Linked DNA regions of Roseobacter denitrificans OCh 114. The protein of the gene in region 1 interacts with the protein of each later gene in a pairwise test. Links are inferred from orthologs where the notes say so. Each region holds a gene or a part of one and is shown on either strand. Other genes may lie near its edges.

Region 1 (11,529 bases):
GGCGTTTCCCGCCTGCATGGCCGCGCTCAAAGGGCATTCCGGGCTCTATGCTGCGATGATCGAAGCCGTGGAGGGCAAAGGCCGCCCCTTCATGGGGATTTGCGTTGGCATGCAGCTGATGGCGACGCTGGGCAGGGAATACCGCGACACGGAAGGACTGGATTGGATCAGTGGCGAAGTGATCAGGATCACGCCGCATGATTCGTCACTGAAAGTCCCCCACATGGGCTGGAACGATCTGATCATTGATGCCCCGCACCCTGTCTTTGAAGGGATCACCACCGGGGATCACGCCTATTTCGTCCATAGCTATCATATGGATGTGACACATGACGCAGAACGGCTGGCGCATGTGGATTATTCAGGCGATGTGACGGCCGTGATCGGGCGGGACAATATGATCGGCCTGCAGTTTCACCCGGAAAAGAGCCAGTCTGCCGGGCTGCGCATGATTGCCAACTTTCTTGCATGGCGGCCCTGAGGGGCTCGGCAGCGCCCAAGCGTCAGTTGTCTCTGCTCATGGACTTCAAAAGCTCCTGCATGGGCGTCTGGTCGCTCAACAGGAAACCGTGCCTTGGATCGTCTAGATCCGTGATCAGCGTGATAACACATGCAAAAGCGATCACCATCCCGGGCAGAAGTTCCGATCGCCTGCCAAAACTGACGCCGAACCGATAGCTCGTCGTGGCAAGTCCGACGGCGGATACCACATAAAGCGCGAGCCAGATGGAGGGCGGAATGGCATAGCGCACGCCAACGGCAACGCGCAGAGTGTGCACATCAATCACCTCATTGATGCCGCTCACGGCAAGCGCATGTGTCGGCGTGGGCGCGGCCTGCCCCGCTGCGACGACTGTTTGCCACATTTCGGAATGAAGCTGCTCTGACGCACGGATGACCGAAAAATACTCAGCAATCGTTGTTTCGGGTCGGATGATGTCAACACGGATGCGGGTGTATTCTGTGAGCAGTGCACGCAGCTTTGACCGGTCTTCCGTTTCCAGCAGATCCGCCCTCAGAAACGCCGTGCCAATGGCGTTTGCCTCATCCAGAACGACCCCGCGCCGTTCGGAGAAATTCGATGCAGCTATGCCAAAGGTGAAGGCGAGCAAAAAGCTGACCAGCCCAAGAATGGACCCGGTGACAATCCCGGTTGACCCGCTTTCGACAAAATCCGCGTGCTCACGCCGACGCCGCCCAATGCGAAAACCGACTTCGGTGGCAGCAAAGAAAAAGGCAAGGCTGAGCGCGAATGTGCCCCACAGGGGTAAAATATCGAAAGTTGAAGTCATCATGCCGTTACTGAATTCTGTTGCCCGCCATCCCTTCAGGCTAGCAGCACAATTCAGGTAGCGCTAGAACCGCGTTGACGAACCGCCGTTTCAGTTCACCCGCGCCCAGGTCTGTGTCGAGCACAAAAGACCACCCGCCACACAGCCGGACAACCGCATCCTGTCCCCGTCAAGCGCGATCTTGCCACGATAGATTTTACCATTGCTGGGCCGCCAGACCTGCCCGGTGTATTTTCCATCCCCCTGAGGGGCCATATCAATCACCAGCGTTTTGCCTCGGTTGGGCGAGGTATATTCGGCCCCCTCCTTGAACGTCCGTTCGATCGTACCGCAGAAATTCGCACCACAAGGCGCGATCGCCACATGTGCAAAGGCCCCGTCATCAGGCTCGGTTTGCCAGGTTCCCAACAGGGGGTCCGCCATGGCCATGCCGCCTGCACATACCCATGACGCAATCGCCAGAGTGATAACGCGCATCATGATCCCTTCCTTTTTCAGACGATAACACCCTGCCCCTTGCCCGCGCATTCTGGCAAGCATGACCACACGTCGCGTTGCAAATCACGCCCATCCGGTGCACAAGCCCGGCTGATATGATGCACCGCGCCATGGCGCGCCCAGACCGGAACGAAATCAATGATCCTATATCCCGCGATTGATCTCAAAGACGGACAGGCTGTGCGGCTTGTCCACGGGGACATGGACCGCACCACCGTTTTCAACGACGACCCGGCAGCGCAGGCGCGATCCTTTGTCGCGGCAGGCTGCACGTGGCTGCATCTTGTTGATCTGAACGGTGCCTTTGCTGGGGAACCTGTGAACGCGGCCCCGGTCGAGGCGATCCTCAAGGCTTGCCCGGTGCCGGCACAGCTTGGCGGTGGCATACGCGATATGGCCACCATCGAGCGCTGGCTCAACAAGGGGCTGGCCCGGGTCATTCTTGGCACCGTCGCCGTGGAAAACCCTGATCTGGTCCGCGAGGCGGCGCGCGCCTTCCCCGATCAGGTCGCCGTGGGGATTGATGCACGCAACGGGTTCGTTGCGACCAAAGGCTGGGCAGAGGAAACCGATGTGCAGGCCACCGATCTGGCCAAGAGCTTTGAGGACGCCGGTGTCGCGGCGATCATCTACACTGACATCCTGCGTGATGGTGCCATGGGCGGGCCGAACACGCAGGCAACGGCGGACCTCGCGCGCGCCGTCAGTATTCCGGTGATCGCATCCGGTGGGGTTTCCTCGCTCGATGATCTGCTGGCATTACGGGACAGCGGTGTGATTTCCGGTGCCATATCAGGTCGCGCGCTCTATGATGGGGCGATTGATCTGGCGCAGGCGCTTGAAGCGCTCAAAACGTGAGGCGCACCCCGTGATACCCGGGGGCAACAGGATCAACCCGCTTGCCCCGCCGCGCACGACACCCTAGAGATGCCGCATGTTGAAAACCCGCATCATCCCCTGTCTGGACGTCGCTGATGGCCGCGTGGTCAAAGGCGTGAACTTTGTCGATTTGCGCGATGCGGGCGACCCGGTGGACGCCGCCATCGCCTATGATGCCGCGGGCGCGGATGAGCTGTGTTTTCTGGACATCACGGCGACGCATGAAAACCGGGCGACCATGTTTGATGTGGTCACGCGCACGGCAGAACATTGCTATATCCCGCTGACCGTGGGCGGGGGTGTGCGCAGCGTGTCAGATGTGCGCGCGTTGCTTTTGGCCGGTGCGGACAAGGTGTCGTTCAATTCCGCCGCCGTGGCCAACCCCGATGTGGTCGCGCAGGCGGCGGATCAGTTTGGCAGCCAGTGCATCGTTGTGGCCATAGACGCCAAGACCACCTCGCCCGGCAAATGGGAAATCTTTACCCATGGCGGGCGCAAACCGACCGGCATTGACGCCGTGGCCTTCGCGCAGACAGTGACGGCAAAGGGTGCTGGAGAAATCCTGCTTACCTCCATGGATCGTGATGGCACGCGGGCCGGGTTCAATCTGCCCCTCACCCGCGCCATTTCAGACGCGGTGAATGTGCCCGTGATCGCCTCTGGCGGGGTCGGCACGCTCGACCACCTTGTCGAGGGCGTAACAAAGGGCGGTGCATCCGCGGTCCTCGCCGCATCGATCTTCCATTTCGGGGATTACACGATCGCTCAGGCCAAACAGCACATGTCGGACGCTGGCATCCCCATGAGGCTCATATGACACTTGACGCTCTGTTCGCCACCATTCTGGACCGAAAAACTGCCGATCCCGCCAGCAGCTGGACGGCGCAACTTCTCTCCAAAGGACCGGAAAAATGCGCGGAAAAATTCGGAGAAGAGGCGGTTGAGGCCATAATCGAAGCTGTCAAGGGCGACCGCGACGCCCTGACTGGCGAGGCCGCGGATGTGCTGTATCATTTGCTGGTCATGCTTGCAGCCTGCGATGTGGACTTGAAAGACGTCCTGGCGGAACTTGAGCGGCGACAAAATACATCTGGGATCGCTGAAAAACAGGGCAGATTCAAGGCGCCGTAACCGTCAGCCTCAGGTCAGGCGCGAGGATATCATGCCGGTCGAAAAGCCACCCATGCGCAATTCGCCGAACAACCTTTGATATTCAATCTTGGGGCAGCGGTTCTGCACCACGGTAATGCCGCGCGCCTGAGCTTTTTGCGCTGCCGCCTCATGCGACACGCCGATTTGCATCCAGATGGTTTTCAGATCCGGCAGCACCGCGAGCGCTTCGTCCACAATCTCCAGCACGGCTTCGGAGCGGCGAAAGATGTCAACCATATCAACCGGTCGATCAATACTGTTCAGCGTCTCATGCACGACCTCGCCAAACAGCGTCTCGCCTGTGTGCCTCGGGTTGACCGGCAGCACCTTGAACCCCTTGAGGTTCAGATAGCGCGCAACAAAATAGCTGGGCCGCACCGGGTTCATTGAGACACCGACAACGGCGATCGTCCTGGTCTGCTGCAATATGCGTTTGAGCGAAGCGTCCGAATAGTCCATGCGCCACCCTAGCCCAGCCACGGGGCGAAAAAAAGAGCGTCCAGTGCCTGAGGCAAAGGACGCTGCAAGGTACGGAACGAGGGACAGTCTAAACTCAAAAGGCGTTCCGAGCCTTCTGACATGATGAATAGATAGGGAGTGGTATCCACAGTTCCAGCCCCGCTCGCACTTCTGTGAAGGAAAGGTAAATTTGTCGCAGTGGCGCAGGTTCAGTCGAAAATGTCTTCGATCACGTCAAAGGCTTCTTCGAGGATATGCCGCATCAGCCCCTTGCGCCGCTTCACGGGCTTGCGGCGCTGCGCATAATCTGCATGATACTGATGCTTCTTGGATTTTTTCACCGGTTTTGACGGCACATAGCCGCGTTCCTGCCTGTTGGTTGCACGCTCCTGTTTGAAACGTTTCATGTCATGCAGGGGGGCACCGCAATTGGCGCATGTCAGCTCATGACGGTCTTTGCCAAGCACTAGTGCGGCACGTGATCCGCAATAACAACAGGTGGCGATTTTAGTCGGATATCCCATGTCTGCCCTTTTCGGTCTGCACTGTTTTCAGACCCTCTGTGTGGCATATAAGGCGATTGCCGCCGCATTCGATACGTTGAGCGACCCAAATTGGCCTGCCGCATCAATCCGCACGAGGGAATCGACAGTCTCTTTGGTTTTTTCGCGCAATCCCGGCCCTTCTGCCCCCAGCACCAGCGCAACGGGGCGGTCCCGCTTGCCCTCAATGGCCTGTTCCAGCGTGTCGCTGGCTTCGCCATCCAGGCCCAGCACGATGTAGCCCATACCCTGCAAAGCACGAATCGTATCCGACAGATTGCGGACCCGCAAATAGGGCTGCCGCTCCAGCGCACCGCTGGCAGATTTGGCCAAGGCGCCAGTTTCGGGCGCTGAATGATGCCGTGTCCCGATCACGGCAGACGCGCCAAACACTTCGGCAGAGCGCAGGATCGCCCCCACGTTATGCGGGTCCGTCACCCGATCAAGCAACAGGACGCGCGGATGCTCGGCGCCGACGCAAACGTCTTCAAGGCTGCCCCAGTTCAGCGGTTTGACCTCCAGCGCCGCCCCCTGATGCACCGAACCGGGATCAAGCGGTGCGCTGAACTTTCGAGGGTCCACCACTTCGGGCGTGATACCCGCTGCTTCAATCGCCCCTGCCAGTTTGGCCTGCGCATTCAGCGTCACGATCAGTTGCAATTTCTGACGCGCGGGATTTTCCAGCGCATCGCGCACCGCATGCAGGCCAAACAGCCAGATTGTCTCGCGATTTTCCGATTTTTTGTCCTGCTCCTTGCGCACGACCCATTTTGGTTTTTTCATTGCGGGCTTCCAACTGATTTTAGACGCACGAAAGCGACGGTTTTCGCCTTGACGGCTCAGGACACCGCTTGTAATCACGCCCACACTGTTTATGCAATGCATCGGCAGCGTGGGCGACAGGCCGCAAGGTGTGGCAGGGGACTGTAACTCCCTCGCGGAGACGCACGCCTGGTTCGATTCCAGGGTCGCCCACCATTTTCTGACATGAAAAATCTGGCAGGCACCGTGGCCTTGGGCCTTAGCGGATTTTGAGAAACATGATGATCATGCAAGACGGCTCTTCAGGAGGTCGCCGGATTTGAGCAGGATCGGGTGGCCGACCATCGAAAACGCCGTGTTTACCTGTTTCAATGCTCTGAGCGTTTCCTGATGAATATTGCTCGTCTCGATGCTTTCAGCGAGCCCTTCACGCAGGCGCCCGATATGGCTGCGCTGCAGTTTCTGTTCCACTTTGCGTACCTTTTCCTTTGCCGCCACCAGTTCGCGTGCCTCGGCAGGATTCTGGTTCATCATGACATTCAGCGCCAGTTGCACGTTGCTTTGAACCCGGTCGGCAAAATCGCGGATTTCCTCGCGTCCTTGCTGTGAGAATTGTAGCTTTTGCCTGTCCAGACGCCGGGCCAGATCCACCATGATCCGCGCAATCGCATCGGATGCGGAATCCAAGCTGGATGAGATGGACGCAAGTTCCATCGACCGGCGGCTCAGATCTTCATCCAGACCGGTCTGACCAAGGCGGGCGAGATAGAGTTTGATTTCCAGATGCATTTGCTTGGTCGCTTTTTCTTGATCGACAATCCCCTTTGCCGTCGCGCTGTTCCACGCGTCATAAAGCGGTTCGACCGCGACCAGCATCTGTTCGATCTTTTGTCCCATGCCCAGCAACTCGCGCGCTGTGCAATCAAGGGCCCGCTGGGGGCGATCCAGCAAGGCCGGATCAAGCGCGCTTGTCACATTCAATGCAGCGTTGGCGACGGGTTTCTCGGTCATGACACGCGACAGCGCAGCCGTGATCAGGCCCACAAACGGCAAGGCTGCGATTGCCAGTATCAGATTGAAGGCCAGATGAAGGTTAATCGTCTGGCGCACCGGGGTTGCGCCAAGGTAGCGCAAGAGTTCCGGCAGGGCAGAAACAAGCAGCAAGGCAAGGGCCGCCCCGCCACCACGCAGGATCAGATTGGCCATGACCATCCGCCGCGCGGCAACCGGGGCCGTATAGGTCAACAGGAAGGCGATCAGGCCACCGCCCAGATTGGCACCCAGGATCATGGCCGCGGCGGCAAGCACCGGCAGGATGGACTGCCCCGCAAGCGTGACGAACAACAAAACCGCCGCAACGCTGGAATGTACGCTCCAGGCAAACACCGCGCCAATCGCGAAGGCGGTTAATAGATCACGGCCCAGATAGGCCATCACGACCTGCGTGCCGGGATTGGATATCAGTGGCTCGGTTGCGGCGCGGATCATGTCCAGTGACACAAAGATCAGCGCAAGCCCGATCATGATGCGACCAATCTGGCGCGTGCTGCTGCCTTCACCACGCAGAAACACCACGACGCCCAACAGCAGCAACAGTGGGATCAGGATGGGCTGACGCACCATCAAAAGCTGCGTAACGATGGCCGACCCCACATCCGCCCCCAGCAGGATCGCAAGCCCGGTCGCGGTGGCAAGCCCACTTTTGGACACGAAATTGGACACCAGAACAGCCACCGCAGTGGAGCTTTGCAAGAGCACAGCCGCGCCCATGCCGGTGCCCGCCGCAAGCAAGCGGTTTTTCGCGGAATGGCGCAGCCAGATGCGCATAGGCGCGGCAAACCCCCGCTCGACCCCGGTGCGCACCAAACGCACGGCCCAGATCAACAGCGCCGCAGCGCCTGCGATCTGCACGAGGACTTGGAGGATGTGAGGGTCGTTCACCGGGCGGACTTTCGTTCAGGGGGTGTCATCAAAAGGGAAGGGGCCTGCGCCAGCGACGGGCCCGATACGGATCGTTTGAAAGCCACCGTCCCAGCGATGCAAGAGGCAGCCGTCTTCTTGGTGCATATACCCCCGCGGGGCGTCAGGGCGACAGTCAAAGGCAAAGCTACTGCAGGGGGAGGGACAGGAGATCGCGATATGCCCGCCCACATCGCTGATCATCGTGCTGTGGATGTGACCGCACAGCAAGCGCAGCGGCCCTTGATAGCCCGCCACGATCTCGCTTAGCGCGTTTTTGTTGCTGAGCCCGATGGCGTCCATAAAGCCGATGCCGCAGAGAAAGGGCTGATGGTGCAGCGCCAGCAAGACCGGCGCGCCCTCTGCCTGCGACAGGGCGTCTGACAGAAACGACAGGCTCTCAGGCGCAAGCCTGCCCCCGCCCTGCCCCTCTACCAATGTATCAAGCCCAATCAGGTGGAGATCGCCAATGGACCGGACCCAGTTGAGCGGACCGGTCGGCGCAAACTGCTCGGCAAAGGCGGCACGCAAAGTCGCGCGCCCGTCGTGGTTGCCGGGGATCACATGGATGGGCAAACCCAGCGGGGCCACCAGCCTTTTGAACCGCTTATAGCTTTCGGCACTGCCATCGTCGCTCAGATCACCACTGACAAGCACCGCATCCACCGCGCCGATCTGATCGCGGATGCTGTTGATCCGCGCCACCAATCGTTCCAACGCATCCGCAGTATCCAGCCGCCCCGACACAAGCGCGCCCTCCGGCACGATATGGGTATCCGTGATGTGCAGGATCGTCGTCATTTGATCCCCGCGCGCAAAAATGCCTGAACGAACTGGCGCTGGAATATCAGGAAGGCGATCAGCAAGGGGGCTACCGACATGAGGGTGGCAGCAGAAATGATGCTGATATCAACGCCGTTTTCCGGCGCGCCAAAGATCGACAGGCCCACGGTCAGGGGCCGCGTATCGGGCGAATTGGTGACGATCAGCGGCCACAGGAAGTTGTTCCAATGGGTGGAGACAGAAACCAGCGCATAGGCCAGATAGGTCGGTTTTGCCAAAGGCACATAGACCCGCCACAAGATACCCAGCAGGCCACAGCCCTCGATGCGCGCGGCCTCGTGCAGCTCAATCGGGACCCCTTTGAACGCCTGCCGCATCAGAAAAATGCCGAACGCGCTGGCCATATAGGGCATGCCCACGCCCAGAATGGTGTCAAACAGCCCAAGGCGCGACACCATCGCATAGTTTTCCACGATCAGGACTTCGGGCAGGATAAAGAGCTGCATCAGCACCAGAATGAAGACGAAATCCTTGCCCGGAAACTGCAACTGCGCAAAGGCAAATCCGGCCAATGTGGTCAGGAAAAACTGCCCGATCAGGATCACGGTCACCAGCAGGAAGGTGTTGAGGAAATACTTCAACCACGGCGCCCCGGCCCATGCCACGCGAAAATTTTCCAGCGTCCAGGGGGAAAAGAGGTTCAGGTTGACCGCGTCAGACGTGGAATGCGTGGCCGCCCAGAAGGCAAAGAGCAAGGGCGCCACCCAGATGACAGCCAGCAGGATCGCCCCGAAACTGTCCATGAAGTTGCTCAGGCTCTTCATTGGTAATGCGTCCTTTTATCGAGGTAGCTGAACTTGATCGCCGCCACGATGGCCAGCACCACGATGACCATGATGGTCATGGCAGCCGCACTTGGCGCATCAAAGAAGGCAAAGGCCATTTCCCAAATGTAATAGAGCAGCAGTTTGGAGGCGTCCGACGGCCCGCCCTTGGTGAGAATGAACAAATGGTCGATCAGCTTGACCGAATTGATCAGCGCATTGACCGCAATGAACACTGTCGTGGGCATCAGGAGCGGCAACACGATACGCCGCGTATAGGTCCAGCGGCTCGCACCCTCAATGTCGGCGGCCTCCTTCAGATCCTCGGGGATTGTTTGCAAGGCGGCGAGGTAGAAGATCATGAAAAACCCCGCCTCTTTCCAGATCGTCACGATGATGATCGCCCACAGGGCGGTTTCCGGTTGCCCCAGCCAGTTCACCGACGGCAGACCAAACAGGCTGCCGATCTGATCCAGCACGCCAAGGCCAGGGGTGTAGAAGAACAGCCACAGGTTTGCGGCTGCAATCATCGGCAGGACGGTCGGCGTAAAATAGGCGGTGCGCACAAAACCGCGCGCGCGGATTTTTCCGTTTGCCCACAGCGCCATGGCCAGCGCAATGCCCATCGACACCGGGATCGTGACCCCGGCGTAGATCAGGTTGTTCTTGACCACGAGCCAGAAGGTCGGATCGGCAAAAAGGTCAGTGTAGTTTTCAAGACCCACATATTCGACGGGTTTGCGGCGTGTGCCGCGTGAAAACAGGCTCGTCCAAAGAGTTGCAATGCTTGGATAAAAGGCAAAGGCAGAGAGCAGCACGAGTGCCGGAGACAACAACAGCCAGCCGTAAATGGCCTGCCTGCGACGTTCGAGGGTGGCATGTTCTGACATCGTGCCGCTCCGCCTTGGGACAGCTCGGGCCGATGCGTTTCATGCACCGGCCCGACCGGAGTTGTTATTGGTAGTCGCGCAGCAAACGCTCGGCGGCGGCTTGCGCCTCGGCCAGTGCATCGGCCGGTTCCTTCGCGCCGGTCAATGCAGACTGGATCGCGTTGTTCAGACCATCGCGCACGCGGGCCGTCTCGAAGGTCGAGAACTCGGCCACGGCGTTTTCCAGCTGGTTGCGCGCAACCAGTGCAGGCGGGAATTCTTCCGTATAGGTCTTGAGCGCTTCGGTCTCATAGGCGGCAGGTGACACACCCATGTAGCCTGTCCCGATGGACCATGCTGCCGCCTGCTCGGGCGCGGTCATGAACTGTATCAGCTTCAGGGCCGCCGCACGCTCTTCGTCCGTTGTGTCCTTGAACAGGTAGAAATTGCCGCCCCCCGTGGGCGACCCCTTGCGCACATTCGCAGGCAATTCGGCCACACCAAAATCAAAGCTCGCGCCATTCTTTACCGCCGTCAGGTTGCCGGTCGAATGCCACATCATGGCCGTTTGCCCCTCAAGGAAGGCCTGACGCAATGTGCCCCATTCGACAGTGCCCGTCGGCATGATGCCATGCTCGGTGGAGAGTGACTTCCAGAACTCCAGCGTTTCCACAACGGTCGGATCATCGAAATAGGTGGTCAGACCATCGCCCGACATCACCTCTTTGCCGTTCTGTATCGCCAGCGCCTGAAACATCCAATAGGGATAGCCAGTGGACGGGATCATCAGCCCGTAGGTGTTATCATTCGTCAGGGCCTTGCCCATCTCGATCATCTCATCCCAGGTGGCGGGAGGTGCTTCGGGATCAAGTCCCGCAGCACGGAACATATCCTTGTTGTAATAGGCCACGATGGTGGATCGCTGGAACGGGATGCCCCATGTCTGCCCTTCGATTTTGCCATTGGCCATCAGTGCCGGGTAAAAGCTGTTCAGCCATACCTGATCCGCCTCGGTTGTGGCGACCTCTTCGAACGGGATGATGAGTTCCTGCTCGATCAGGTCATAGGCGTCGATGGAAAACATCACCGCAAGCTGCGCAGGCTCGCCGGATGCAAGGGCGGACAAGGCGCGCACACGCGTGTCATCATAATTACCCGAATAGATCGCGTTGACCTTGATGTCCGGGTTTGCGGCCTCGAAATCCGCAACAATGCCGTCCACCACTTCGGTCAACGCTCCGCCGACCGCTATCGGGTAATACATCGTCAATTCAGTCTCTGCCGTTGCTGGCACGGCAAGCCCCGCCGCCATGGCCGTGGCCAATCCCAGCCCTGTTGTCGAAAAGTGTCTCATTGTTCTCTCCCTTGATTTTACTGGTGAATTTCGCCGCCCAGCAGGTGTTACCCCGCCAGCCGATGGCCTGCCGCGTCAAAAACGTGCAGGTTTTCGTCGTCAAACGTGATGTCGATTTCGCGGCCCTCCGCCATCATCGAGAGTCCAGGCTTCAGC
Region 2 (11,460 bases), 3.0 Mb from region 1 along the record:
GGTCAAATAAGTTTAACCGATAAGGCTATGACAGGTCAGGCATTCTCGACAAAACAAGCCACTGTCTCGGCCATTTGTTCCGGTGCAACTTCGCGGCGGAAGAACTCAACAAAACCGTGTTCCGGCAATACGAGATAGCTGAAGGTCGAATGATCCACGAGGTAATAGTCTTCGTCCCCCTCATGCGCCTTGTAATACGTGCGATACGCGGTGCTCGCCGCCTTGACCTGCTCGGGTGACCCGGTCAGACCGATCATGCGTTCATGCATGTTGGCCGCGAAATCGCCAACAACTTCGGGCGTGTCCCGCTTGGGGTCGATCGAGATGAATACCGGCGTCACGGACATGCCGTTCTCTTCCAGAACCTCGACAGCCACGGCATTGCGCGCCACGTCCAGAGGGCAGACATCCGGGCAGAATGTATAGCCGAAGTAAAGAATCGAAGGCTCGGTGATGACATCCGCATCGGTGACAGTTTCGCCCTGCGCATTGACCAGTTCAAAGGGCCCACCCAACGCACCCGCGCCCCCTGCAACGGTGCTGGATCTGCACTGCGCGAACTGATCGTCGCTTTTGGACGACTGGGTTGCAAGCCACAGGCCGCCCAGAACGCCGACCACGCCAGCGACAGAAATCAAAGCGATGAAACGCGTATTCATGAGCATCTCCTTCGTAAGGCAAGGGTTGATCCTAGATAGGGTCAGTCCTACCGTGTTTGAAGGACAGTGCAACTCAACAACCGGTGATATTTTGGCAGATCTGAACCTCAGGCCCTTTTCTGATGACAGGCGCGCGAACTGGATCAGACTTCGGACCCTGATCCTGTTGCGCTGGTTCGCCATCGCGGGGCAGCTCGCGGCCATCACCGTGGCGCAAAAGATGTACGGGTTACAGCTTGAACTGGGCCTGTGCTATCTGGCGATTGGGGCCTCTGCCATCGCAAATCTTGTGGCCACTTTCATCTTTCCGGAAAACAAGCGCCTTACGGAAAGCCAGAATATGCTGACGGTCCTTTTCGATCTGCTGCAACTGAGTTTTCTGTTGTTCCTCACCGGCGGTCTGCACAACCCGTTCGCCCTGCTGATGCTTGGGCCCGTCACGATTTCGGCGGCTGTTCTGACATTGCGCTCAACCGTGTTTCTGGGCGGGACAGCCATCATTCTCGTTTCCCTTCTGGCGCAGTTCAATTTCCCGCTGCGCACGGAACAGGGCTTTATTCTTGCGATCCCTGACGTGTTTCTCTTTGGCAACTGGATCGCGCTGATCATCGCGATTGTCTTTATCAGTGCCTATTCCATACGGATCACCTCCGAAATTCACTCAATGTCTGACGCCTTATCCGCCACGCAGATGGCCCTGTCGCGCGAACAAAAGCTGACGGATTTGGGCGGTGTTGTCGCCGCCGCTGCGCATGACTCGGCACCCCGCTTGCGACCATCAAACTGGCGAGTGGCGAATTATATGACGAATTGTCCGACCGCGCGGACTTGCAGGAGGATGCGGCGTTGATCCGCGAACAGGCGGATCGGTGTCGCGATATCTTGCGCGACATGGGCCGCGCCGGCAAAGATGATTTGCACCTGCATCAGGCCCCTTTGCGCGCGGTCCTCGAAGAGGCCGCAGAACCCCATATGGACCGCGGGAAAGAGATCATCTTTCAGATAGTCGGGCCGGAAATCACGCAACCCACAATCCTGCGGAAGCCCGAAATCATTCATGGCGTGCGCAACCTGATCCAGAATGCAGTGGATTTCGCAAAGGCGCAGATCTGGGTGGAGGCGAGTTGGACACCGGACACGATCTCGCTGCGGATCATGGACGACGGGAACGGGTTTCCACCACATTTGCTTGGCCGAATTGGCGACCCTTTCATGAAACGCCGCCGGTCCGCCTCCGATAGAGGCGCACGTCCGGGTTATGAGGGCATGGGATTGGGGTTGTTCATTGCCAAGACGCTTCTTGAACGCTCAGGCGCCGAACTCAGCTTTGCCAACGGTCGCGAGGAATCATCCACGCAAGGCAGCGGGATCGGTGCTGTTGTCGAAGTGAAATGGCTCAGGCGACGGATTGATGCGGTTGAGGGTGATCGCCCTGTGGCGAGCGGTGAAAATCAACGATTTGCCGTTTAGAACGACGATATAGACAGCGATATTCACCGTGAACTGACGGCGAATTAACCGTGAATTAACCAAGCCGTGGGAAGCCTGTGGCATCGGTTTGCACGGGACTTAATCACTATGGACGTCGTTGACATTGCTGCAGTTGCGGGGGCCGCTGTTTCAAGTACGCTTGTGGCCGTCTATTGGATGCTCAGCAAACAGCAACAGGCCGCTCCTGGCACCAGCCTGCAACCCAGCGACTCAGAAAACCGTGTTTCGTTTCTCTTTGAGGATGAAAACCTCGAACACGCCTCTGAAACTGCGGCGAAACTGTATAAACTCATTCCAGGACATGACGATTGGACCGGGATGCGTGAACGGTTGGTCAATCGCTTTCCAAACCTGCCAGAACGCCCCCTTGCGGCGCAATCCGGTCAAACGACGGTACCGGCGCGCGATATCGAGGATGCAGCGATCCTTGAGGTGACGCGCGCAGGTGCGTTCACGCGAATCAACATGGTTGAAAATGAGGTGCAAACCTCCGCGCAGTCGCTGCGCTTCAAAAACCTCCAGCACGAACTGGAAGATCTGCGCCGGGCCAGCGACACGACACCGCACGCCATCTGGCAGGTCGATTCCGAAGGGTCGGTAACCTGGCACAATGCGGCTTACACGGGGCTCTACAACAGGCTGCACCAGAAGGAGCCGGACCCTGTCAAACCGGTCTTTGACGTCGCACCCAGCTTCCATGAAAAGTCAGGCCGACAGCGTGTTTCGGCGCAGTTGCCGGATAATGAGCATGTTGACTGGTATGACGTAACCGTGGCCAGTGTCGGTGACATCATGATCTTTCACGCGATTGACGTGAATGCCGTGGTCAAATCAGAAGCCGCCCAGCGCAATTTTGTGCAGACGCTGGCAAAAACCTTTGCCCAATTGTCCATCGGACTGGCGATCTTTGATCGCAATGGGCAGTTGGCGCTTTTTAACCCTGCCCTGATCGACCTCACCGAACTGCCAGCGGATTTCCTGAGCGGGCGCCCCACACTCATGTCCTTCTTTGACCGGATTCGTGAAAACAGGCGGATGCCGGAACCCAAGAACTACCATTCATGGCGCCAACAAATCACCGATGTGATCGCTGCCGCAACGGATGGGCGCTATCAGGAAACATGGACACTTGAAACCGGTCAGACGTACCGTGTCAGTGGCCGCCCGCACCCGGACGGCGCCATCGCGTTCCTGATTGAGGACATCAGCGCCGAAGTCTCCGTGACGCGCAATTTCCGCGCCGAACTTGAGCTTGGCCAATCCCTGATGGATACCTTCGACGAGGCGCTCGTCGTCTTTTCATCAACCGGCGTTCTGACGTTCTGCAACCTTGCTTATCGCGAGCTGTGGGGCCTTGATCCTGACAATTCTTTTGCGGATGTGACCATCAACGACTCCGTGCGGGCATGGCAGGAAGACTGCGCACCCAATAAACTCTGGGACGGGTTGATTGATTTTGTCCTCGATTTTGGCGAGAAAACATCGTGGGACATGACGGCAAGACTCCACTCCGGCGCAGAGGTCAAATGCACGGTTTCACGCATTTCCTCAGGGGCCACTGTGGTCCGCTTTGCCCTTCTGGAACAGGCTGGCGCGCCTGCTTTGAAACAACCGTCAAACACGCAATCTGACTGACCCGTTGCAAATCCGCTTGCAGCCCGCACCCCGCGCGGTAAGCATGCAGTATGGTTTGCACTCCCCGCACAGTCACCGTCGGTTCCGCCGAAGAAACCGCGCAGCTTGCCGTTGCGTTGGGCGTGCGGCTGCGCCCCGGTGATACCCTATTGCTCGACGGGGCTGTTGGCGCCGGAAAGACCCATTTCGCCCGGCACATGATCCAATCGCTGCTGCGCGAACCCGAAGACGTACCGTCTCCGACCTTTACCCTCGTGCAGACCTATGACACGTCCTCCGGATCGCTCTGGCATGCGGATCTCTATCGTCTTTCATCTGTTTACGAGATCGAAGAGCTTGGCCTCTCCGAAGCCTTTGATACCGCGATCTGCCTGATCGAATGGCCCGACCGCCTCGGGCAGCTTACGCCAAATGATGCGCTGTTCCTCCGGTTTACACAGGGCGCGACCGACGACAGCCGCATCGTGACCGCGCGTTGGACGGATCCGAAATGGAACGCCCCGCTGCAGGACTGGAACGCGTTATGACCCGCGCGGCACAAGCCAAAGCGTTTATCGCGCAGGCGGGCTGGCAGAATGCCACTGTCACGCCTCTGGCCGGTGATGCGTCAAACCGCAGATACGACAGGTTGACCCGCGCCAATGGCGAGACATCCGTCCTGATGGATGCGCCTCCGGCCAACAATACGAATGTCAGCGCATTTGTGCAGATCGCGACCTACCTGCGGACTTTGGGCCTGAGTGCGCCGCGGATTATGCATGAAGATTCCGACGCGGGTTTTCTCTTGATCGAGGATTTGGGCGATACCCTCTTTACACATCAGATCGCCGACAACCCAGCCCTTGAAGAATTGCTGTATGAAACATCTGTGGACGTGCTGACACACCTGCACCAAAACGCGCCCCCAAAGCTCGGTTCATACGCGTCCCCAGTCACCCTACCACTCGCTGCACTGGCCTTTGACTGGTATCAGCTTGGTGCCACGGGCACCGTGGACAATGACGCAAAACGTCACTTTATGTCCATGTTAGAGCCGCTTCTTGCGCAATATGACACCGACCTGACCGTCCTGATCCAGCGGGATTACCATGCTGAAAACCTGTTGTGGCTGCCAGAGAGAAACGGTGTAGCACGGGTTGGATTGCTTGATTTTCAGGATGCCGTTCTGGGCCATCGCAGCTATGATCTGATGTCGATCCTGCAGGACGCAAGACGCGACGTTGATCCACAACTTGAGACGGATATGAAAGCACGCTTTGTCGCGCAGAACGCCTTGGACCCGCAGGCGTTTGACGCTGCATATGCCGTCTTTGGCCTGCAACGGAACATGCGCATTCTGGGTGTGTTTTCACGTCTTTGCATGCGGGATGCGAAAAGCCACTACGTCGATTTCATCCCCCGCGTTTGGGGTCACCTGATGACCAACCTCAACCATCCGATGCTTGAACCTGCGGCGGAACTGATCACGGCCTCCCTGCCCGAACCGACGTGCGATATCTGCGCCACACTCACATCAAAGAGCGGTCAATGGGCTGGTCGGTAATGCTCTTCGCCGCAGGCTTCGGGAACCGGATGAAGCATCTGACCGCTGATCGCCCCAAACCGATGGTTGAGGTCGCAGGCCGACCTTTGATTGATCACGCACGCGCGCTGACCGACGAATTGCCCGCCGAACGCGTCGTTGCAAATCTGCATTACAAGGCAGACATCCTTCAGGCACATCTGCACGGCACAAATGTTCAGACGATCGTCGAAACGCCGGATATTCTCGAAACCGGCGGTGGTCTGCGCAATGCACTGCCCTTGCTCGGGTCCGGTCCGGTCATGACGCTGAACACCGATGCCATCTGGAAAGGCGTCAATCCGCTGGACCAACTGCAAAAAGAATGGGACCCTGACCGTATGGACGGCCTTTTGATGTGTATCCCGCCGCAAAACGCTGTTGGCTATGACGGGCCGGGCAACTTCCTGATCGGGGCAAACGGTCGAATTGAACGTGGGGACGGCAGTATTTACAGCGGCGCGCAGATTATCAAAACTGAGCGGCTGGCGGACATAGATCGCCCATCGTTCTCCCTGAATATTCTGTGGGACATGTTGATGGCCGAAAACAGGCTCTATGCCATGGAATATGCGGGTCTGTGGTGTGATGTGGGTCATCCACAGGGCGTGACGAACGCCGAAGCGCTGCTGGGATACAGGCATGTTTGAACATAGCGACACGCCACGGGTCTTCGGGCTGGCGCCGGGCGTTGATTTCCCCAAAGGGCTGATCGAGGGGCTGTTGGCCCGGGTCGCCCAAGGCGCACCGGAAGACCTCGCGCGGGTGCAGCTCATCGTCAATACCTCGCGCATGCAGCGGCGATTGCGCAGTCTGTTCGATGCTGGCCCTGCCCGTTTGCTGCCCAAAATTCACCTCGTGACAGAACTGGATCGACTGGCCCCCGGCCTTGCCGTCCCGCCTGCCGTCAAACCCCTGCAACGACGGCTTGAATTGATCGCACTCGTCGCGCGTCTGATTGAGCAGCAAAAGGGGCTCGCCCCGCGCGCATCGCTCTATGATCTGACCGACAGTCTGGCGGCATTGATGGATGAAATGCAGGGCGAAGGCGTCACGGCTGAAACGATCAACAGCCTCGATGTTTCTGATATATCGGGCCATTGGCAGCGCACGCAGACGTTTATCCGCATCGTGCAAGATTATCTGGCGCAGACAACAACCACCCCCGACAAGGAAGCGCAGCAACGGCAATTTGTCTGCGCCCTCGCGGAACGCTGGGCGGTCGAACCGCTCCGGCATCCCGTCATTCTGGCAGGCTCCACCGGATCACGCGGCACCACGATGCTATTGATGGAAGCGATTGCCCGCCTGCCGCAGGGCGCGCTGATCTTGCCGGGGTTTGATTTTGACATGCCGCACCAGCAGTGGCTGCACCTGGATGATGCGCTTTTGTCAGAGGACCATCCGCAATATCGGTTTTACAAACTGATGCAGAATATCGGCGTTGGGCGCTCGGATATCACGCCATGGCACGACGCGCCGCCGCCTTCGCCTGCGCGCAATGCGCTGGTGTCTCTTTCGTTGCGCCCGGCTCCGGTGACGGATGCATGGCTGACCGAGGGGCCGAAACTCCATGACCTGAACAAGGCGACCGACCAGATTACTCTGCTCGAAGCCCCCAGCCCCCGCAGTGAAGCACTGGCCATTGCCCTGCGCCTGCGCAAGGCGGTTGAGGAAGGGCAAAAGGCGGCCGTTATCACGCCGGATCGGATGCTGACCCGCCAGATTACCGCAGCGCTGGATCAGTTCGACATCCTGCCGGACGATTCCGCGGGTGCGCCGCTCCACCTTAGCCCGCCCGGCCGCTTTCTGCGCCATGTCGCGGCGCTGTTTCACCGCCGGCTTGATGCCGAAGCGTTGTTGACCTTGCTGAAACACCCGCTGACACATAGTGGCTCCAACCGCGCGGCGCATATTCTGAACACGCAACGGCTGGAACTTCGTATCAGACGTGACGGGCTGCCTTATCCCGACGCTGATAGCATCGGACAGGCGCTTGCGGGTATTTCACCGAACGCTGATCATCAACGCGGGGTCGATGCTTGGGGGGCTTGGGTCGGGCAGACCTTTGCCGCGATGTATTCCACCACTGAGCAACCGCTGAGCCATTGGGCACAGACCCACATCGCGCTCGCCGAGGCGATTTCCTGCGGCCTTGATGGCCAGGATACCGGTGAGCTCTGGAAGCAAAAGGCCGGGCAGGAAGCGCTGAAGGTGATGACGAACCTTGCGGAACTGGCACATCACGGTGGCCCGATGACCGCATCGGATTATGCCAACCTTGTCGGCGCGCTGCTGTCAGAGGGCGAAGTGCGCGACCGCGACGCGCCGCACCCCGACATCATGATCTGGGGGACGCTGGAGGCGCGCGTGCAAGGCGCCGATCTGGTTATTCTCGCCGGTCTCAACGATGGAACCTGGCCCGAAGCACCCGCCCCGGACCCGTGGTTGAACCGCGCCCTGCGCCATCAGGCCGGGCTACTCTTGCCGGAACGGCGGATTGGCCTCGCGGCGCATGATTATCAGCAAGCCATCGCCGCGCCCGAGGTCTGGCTGACGCGCTCGATCCGCTCTGACGATGCGGAAACGGTCGCATCGCGCTGGGTCAATCGGCTGTGCAACCTGCTTTCGGGTCTGAAGGGTCAGGACGGCCCCGCGCTGCTGGAGGCGATGCAAGATCGCGGTCAATACTGGCTTGATCAAACGGTGGCACTCGAAAAGGTCGAACCCGCGACCCCCGCTGCACGCCCTGCCCCGCGCCCGCCATTGGCGGCGCGCCCGAAACGACTGGCCGTCACGGACATCAAACATCTGATCCGCGATCCTTACACGATCTATGCCAAACACGTCCTGAGGCTGCGCAAACTCGGCCCGCTGGTGCAAAATCCGGATGCGCTTCTGCGCGGCACTGTTTCGCACGATGTCATGGAGAAATTCGTGCGCCAAACCCTGCGCGACCCGGCCACATTGAACGCGGATCACCTGATCGAGATTGCGCGCGACGTGCTGAGCCGTGATGTGCCCTGGCCTGCCGCCCGCGCCTTGTGGCTGGCCCGGCTGACGCGCATTTCCGAGTGGTTTGTTATGAACGAACGCGCGCGCCAGCACATCGGCACGCCCGTTGTTTTCGAGGATGACGCCCTTGGCAAGATGGTCTGGCCGGACATCGAATTTACGCTGACCGCCCGCGCCGACCGCATTGACCAGACTGAGGATGGTGATGCGCTGATCTATGACTACAAAACCGGATCGCCGCCCACGGTCAAACAGCAGACCCTCTTTGACAAACAATTGCTGATCGAGGCGGCGATGGTCGAACAGGGCGCGTTTGAAAAACTGGGGCCGCATCATGTGGCACAGGCGACTTTCATCGGGTTAGGGTCGAATCCAGTCGAAGTTCCGGCGCCTTTGGACAGCGAACCACCCGCGCAGATACTGGCCGAGTTGCGCATGCTGGTGCTGGCCTACAAAGAGATGGATCAGGGTTTCACAGCCCGCCGTATGATGGAAAAGGACCAATACGGCAGCGATTACGATTTACTGTCGCGCTACGGCGAATGGGACATCACCCAAGACCCTGTACCGGAGGAATTGTCATGACCCCGCGCCACCCGGCGACGCAGGCACAGGTTGATGCGGCGCGACCCGATGCCTCCACATGGCTCGCGGCGAACGCCGGATCGGGCAAAACCCGCGTGCTGACGGACCGGGTGGCGCGGCTGTTGCTCGACAAGGTCGCACCGGAACATATCCTGTGTCTGACCTACACAAAGGCGGCGGCTTCCGAGATGCAAAACCGCCTGTTCAAACGCTTGGGCGAATGGGCGATGTTGCAGGATGATGCGCTCGCCGAAGCGCTGCGTGATCTCGGCGTTGAAACAGCGGTGGATGCCGAAAAACTGCGCAAGGCCCGCACGCTGTTTGCCCGTGCCATTGAAACGCCCGGTGGGTTGAAAATCCAGACAATCCATTCGTTTTGTGCGTCACTGTTACGGCGTTTTCCACTTGAAGCACGCGTCAGCCCGCAATTCACCGAGATCGAAGAACGCGCGGCGGATCTGCTGCGGGCCGAGATTATCGACACCATGGCCGAGGGGCCTGACGCTGCGGTGATCGCGGACCTTGCGCAGCATTACACCGGTGAGAATTTCGTCAAACTCGCCAAGGCCGTGGTGCAACATAAGGACGGATTTCGCACGCCGCTTTCGTGGGAAGAGTCCCTGGCCTTGTTTGATCAACCTGCTGACCTGACAGCGAAGCACATCGAGGATCAGGTTTTTCTGGGGGATGAAGCTGCACTCTTTGATACGCTCATCCCACCTATGCAGGCCAAAGGTGGAAATGATGCAAAAACAGCGGTGAAACTGAAAAAGATCTCTGGCCTGAACTTCTCGGCCTTGCCCGCGTTGGAGGAAATCTTTCTGACAGGTCGGAAAGCAAAACCGCCCTTTCGTGCCAAAATCGGTACTCTGCCGACCAAACCGACGCAGGATGTTGTGTCTGATGCCATGCCCGCGCTTGATGACTTCATGTGCCGGGTCGAAACCGCGCGCGATGCGCGGGTCGGATTGCTGGCGGCGCAAAAAACCTATGCTTTGCATCGCTTCGCCGGGTCTTTCCTCCCCCTTTATGAAGAGCAGAAGACCCTGCGCGGCTGGCTGGATTTCGACGATCTGATCGACCGGGCGCGTGCCTTGCTGAGCGACGAAGATGTGGCCGCATGGGTCCTGTTTCGCATCGATGGCGGGATTGACCATATTCTGGTGGATGAGGCGCAAGACACCAGCCCAGCGCAATGGGACGTCATCCGCAAACTGGCGGCGGAATTCACAAGCGGCGAGGGCGCACGACAGGAAGTGCAGCGCACGGTTTTCGTCGTGGGTGACAAAAAGCAGTCGATCTATTCGTTTCAGGGCGCAGACCCGCGCGAATTCGACCGGATGCAAGCCGAATTCGCATCGAAGATCGAGGCGGCGGAACAGCTGTTTCAAAACAAGACGCTGGCGTTTTCATTCCGGTCTGCCAGCGCCATTCTCGGCGTTGTTGACCGCACCTTTGACGGTCTGACGGACGCAGGCTTCACGACGGATGAACAGCACATCGCGTTTAAGCAAACGCTGCCCGGTCGTGTGGACATCTGGCCCGTCGTCGAACCGCAACCCAGCGAGGAAGACCGCGCATGGCATGACCCGATTGATCGCAAGGCCGCGCATCATCACAGCGTCATTCTCGCCGAACGCGTCGCCACGCAGATCAAGGCGATGATTGCACATGATACCATTCCGGACGAAAAGCGTTCTGATGGTAAAATCACCCGCCGCCCGGTGCAGGCCGGTGATTTTCTGATCCTCGTGCAGCGTCGCTCGGTCCTGTTCACCGAGATTATCCGCGCCTGCAAGAACAAGGATCTGGACATCGCCGGGGCGGATCGGCTCAAGGTCGGCGGAGAGCTTGCCGTGCGTGATCTGGCAGCGCTCCTGTCTTTTCTGGCAGTGCCCGAGGACAGCCTTTCGCTGGCCTCCACGCTCAGATCGCCCCTGTTCGGCTGGTCTGAAAAGGAACTCTTTCAGCTTGCCCACCACAGGGAACACGACCACCTTTGGCAAGCCCTGCGCATGCGAAGCGACGCCTATCCGGAAACGCTCAAGGTGCTGCGCGATCTGCGGGCGAATGTGGATTTCCTGCGGCCCTATGATCTGATCGAACGTATCCTGACCCGCCATAACGGTCGCCGTAACCTGCTGGCCCGCCTTGGTGTTGAAGCCGAAGACGGGATCAACGCGCTCCTGTCACAGGCCCTTGCCTATGAGCGAAACGCGGTGCCCAGCCTGACCGGATTTCTGGTCTGGATGGAAACGGATGATCTCGAAATCAAACGGCAGATCGACAGCGCGTCCAATCAGATCCGCGTCATGACCGTGCATGGTGCAAAAGGTCTGGAAGCGCCCATCGTGATCCTGCCGGACAGCGGCAAACGCAACAATCCGGTGCGCGATGATATAATCATCCTCGACGATAAACCGGTCTGGAAAACACCCGCCAATGATACGCCCGGCGCCATGGCCGCTGCTCTGGACGAGATTGCAGCGGCACAGGCGGCAGAACGGCTTCGCC

Evidence for each region.
Region 2: the proteins of rlmB (region 1) and tsaE interact in binary tests that used the Escherichia coli proteins (3 or more experiments, as listed by UniProt). The link is inferred for Roseobacter denitrificans OCh 114 from one-to-one orthologs.

What each region holds. Positions count from the first base shown.
Region 1 is NC_008209.1:3,421,842-3,433,370, forward strand. Bases 3,719-6,520 are described here. They hold rlmB (23S rRNA (guanosine(2251)-2'-O)-methyltransferase RlmB), read right to left. Parts: upstream 5,606-6,520; coding sequence 4,832-5,605; downstream 3,719-4,831. Other genes in these bases: RD1_RS16385 (phosphoribosyl-ATP diphosphatase), read left to right, coding at 3,719-3,800; RD1_RS16390 (CoA-binding protein), read right to left, coding at 3,810-4,280; RD1_RS16395 (hypothetical protein), read right to left, coding at 4,490-4,804; RD1_RS16405 (Na/Pi cotransporter family protein), read right to left, coding at 5,870-6,520. Outside these bases: imidazole glycerol phosphate synthase subunit HisH, read left to right, coding at 1-481; RD1_RS16365 (DUF4239 domain-containing protein), read right to left, coding at 504-1,295; RD1_RS16370 (DUF2147 domain-containing protein), read right to left, coding at 1,383-1,769; hisA (1-(5-phosphoribosyl)-5-[(5-phosphoribosylamino)methylideneamino]imidazole-4-carboxamide isomerase), read left to right, coding at 1,929-2,648; imidazole glycerol phosphate synthase subunit HisF, read left to right, coding at 2,725-3,486; more of RD1_RS16385, read left to right, coding at 3,483-3,718; more of RD1_RS16405, read right to left, coding at 6,521-7,525; RD1_RS16410 (phosphodiesterase), read right to left, coding at 7,541-8,344; RD1_RS16415 (carbohydrate ABC transporter permease), read right to left, coding at 8,341-9,150; RD1_RS16420 (carbohydrate ABC transporter permease), read right to left, coding at 9,147-10,040; RD1_RS16425 (ABC transporter substrate-binding protein), read right to left, coding at 10,105-11,373; RD1_RS16430 (ABC transporter ATP-binding protein), read right to left, coding at 11,421-11,529. UniProt on the Escherichia coli protein: Specifically methylates the ribose of guanosine 2251 in 23S rRNA.
Region 2 is NC_008209.1:438,291-449,750, reverse strand. The notes cover bases 2,841-5,573. They hold tsaE (tRNA (adenosine(37)-N6)-threonylcarbamoyltransferase complex ATPase subunit type 1 TsaE), read left to right. Parts: upstream 2,841-3,835; coding sequence 3,836-4,312; downstream 4,313-5,573. Other genes in these bases: RD1_RS02110 (nucleotidyltransferase family protein), read left to right, coding at 5,313-5,573; RD1_RS02115 (aminoglycoside phosphotransferase family protein), read left to right, coding at 4,309-5,328; RD1_RS02125 (PAS-domain containing protein), read left to right, coding at 2,841-3,785. Outside these bases: RD1_RS02135 (SCO family protein), read right to left, coding at 36-659; more of RD1_RS02125, read left to right, coding at 2,238-2,840; more of RD1_RS02110, read left to right, coding at 5,574-5,996; double-strand break repair protein AddB, read left to right, coding at 5,989-8,946; double-strand break repair helicase AddA, read left to right, coding at 8,943-11,460. UniProt on the Escherichia coli protein: Required for the formation of a threonylcarbamoyl group on adenosine at position 37 (t(6)A37) in tRNAs that read codons beginning with adenine.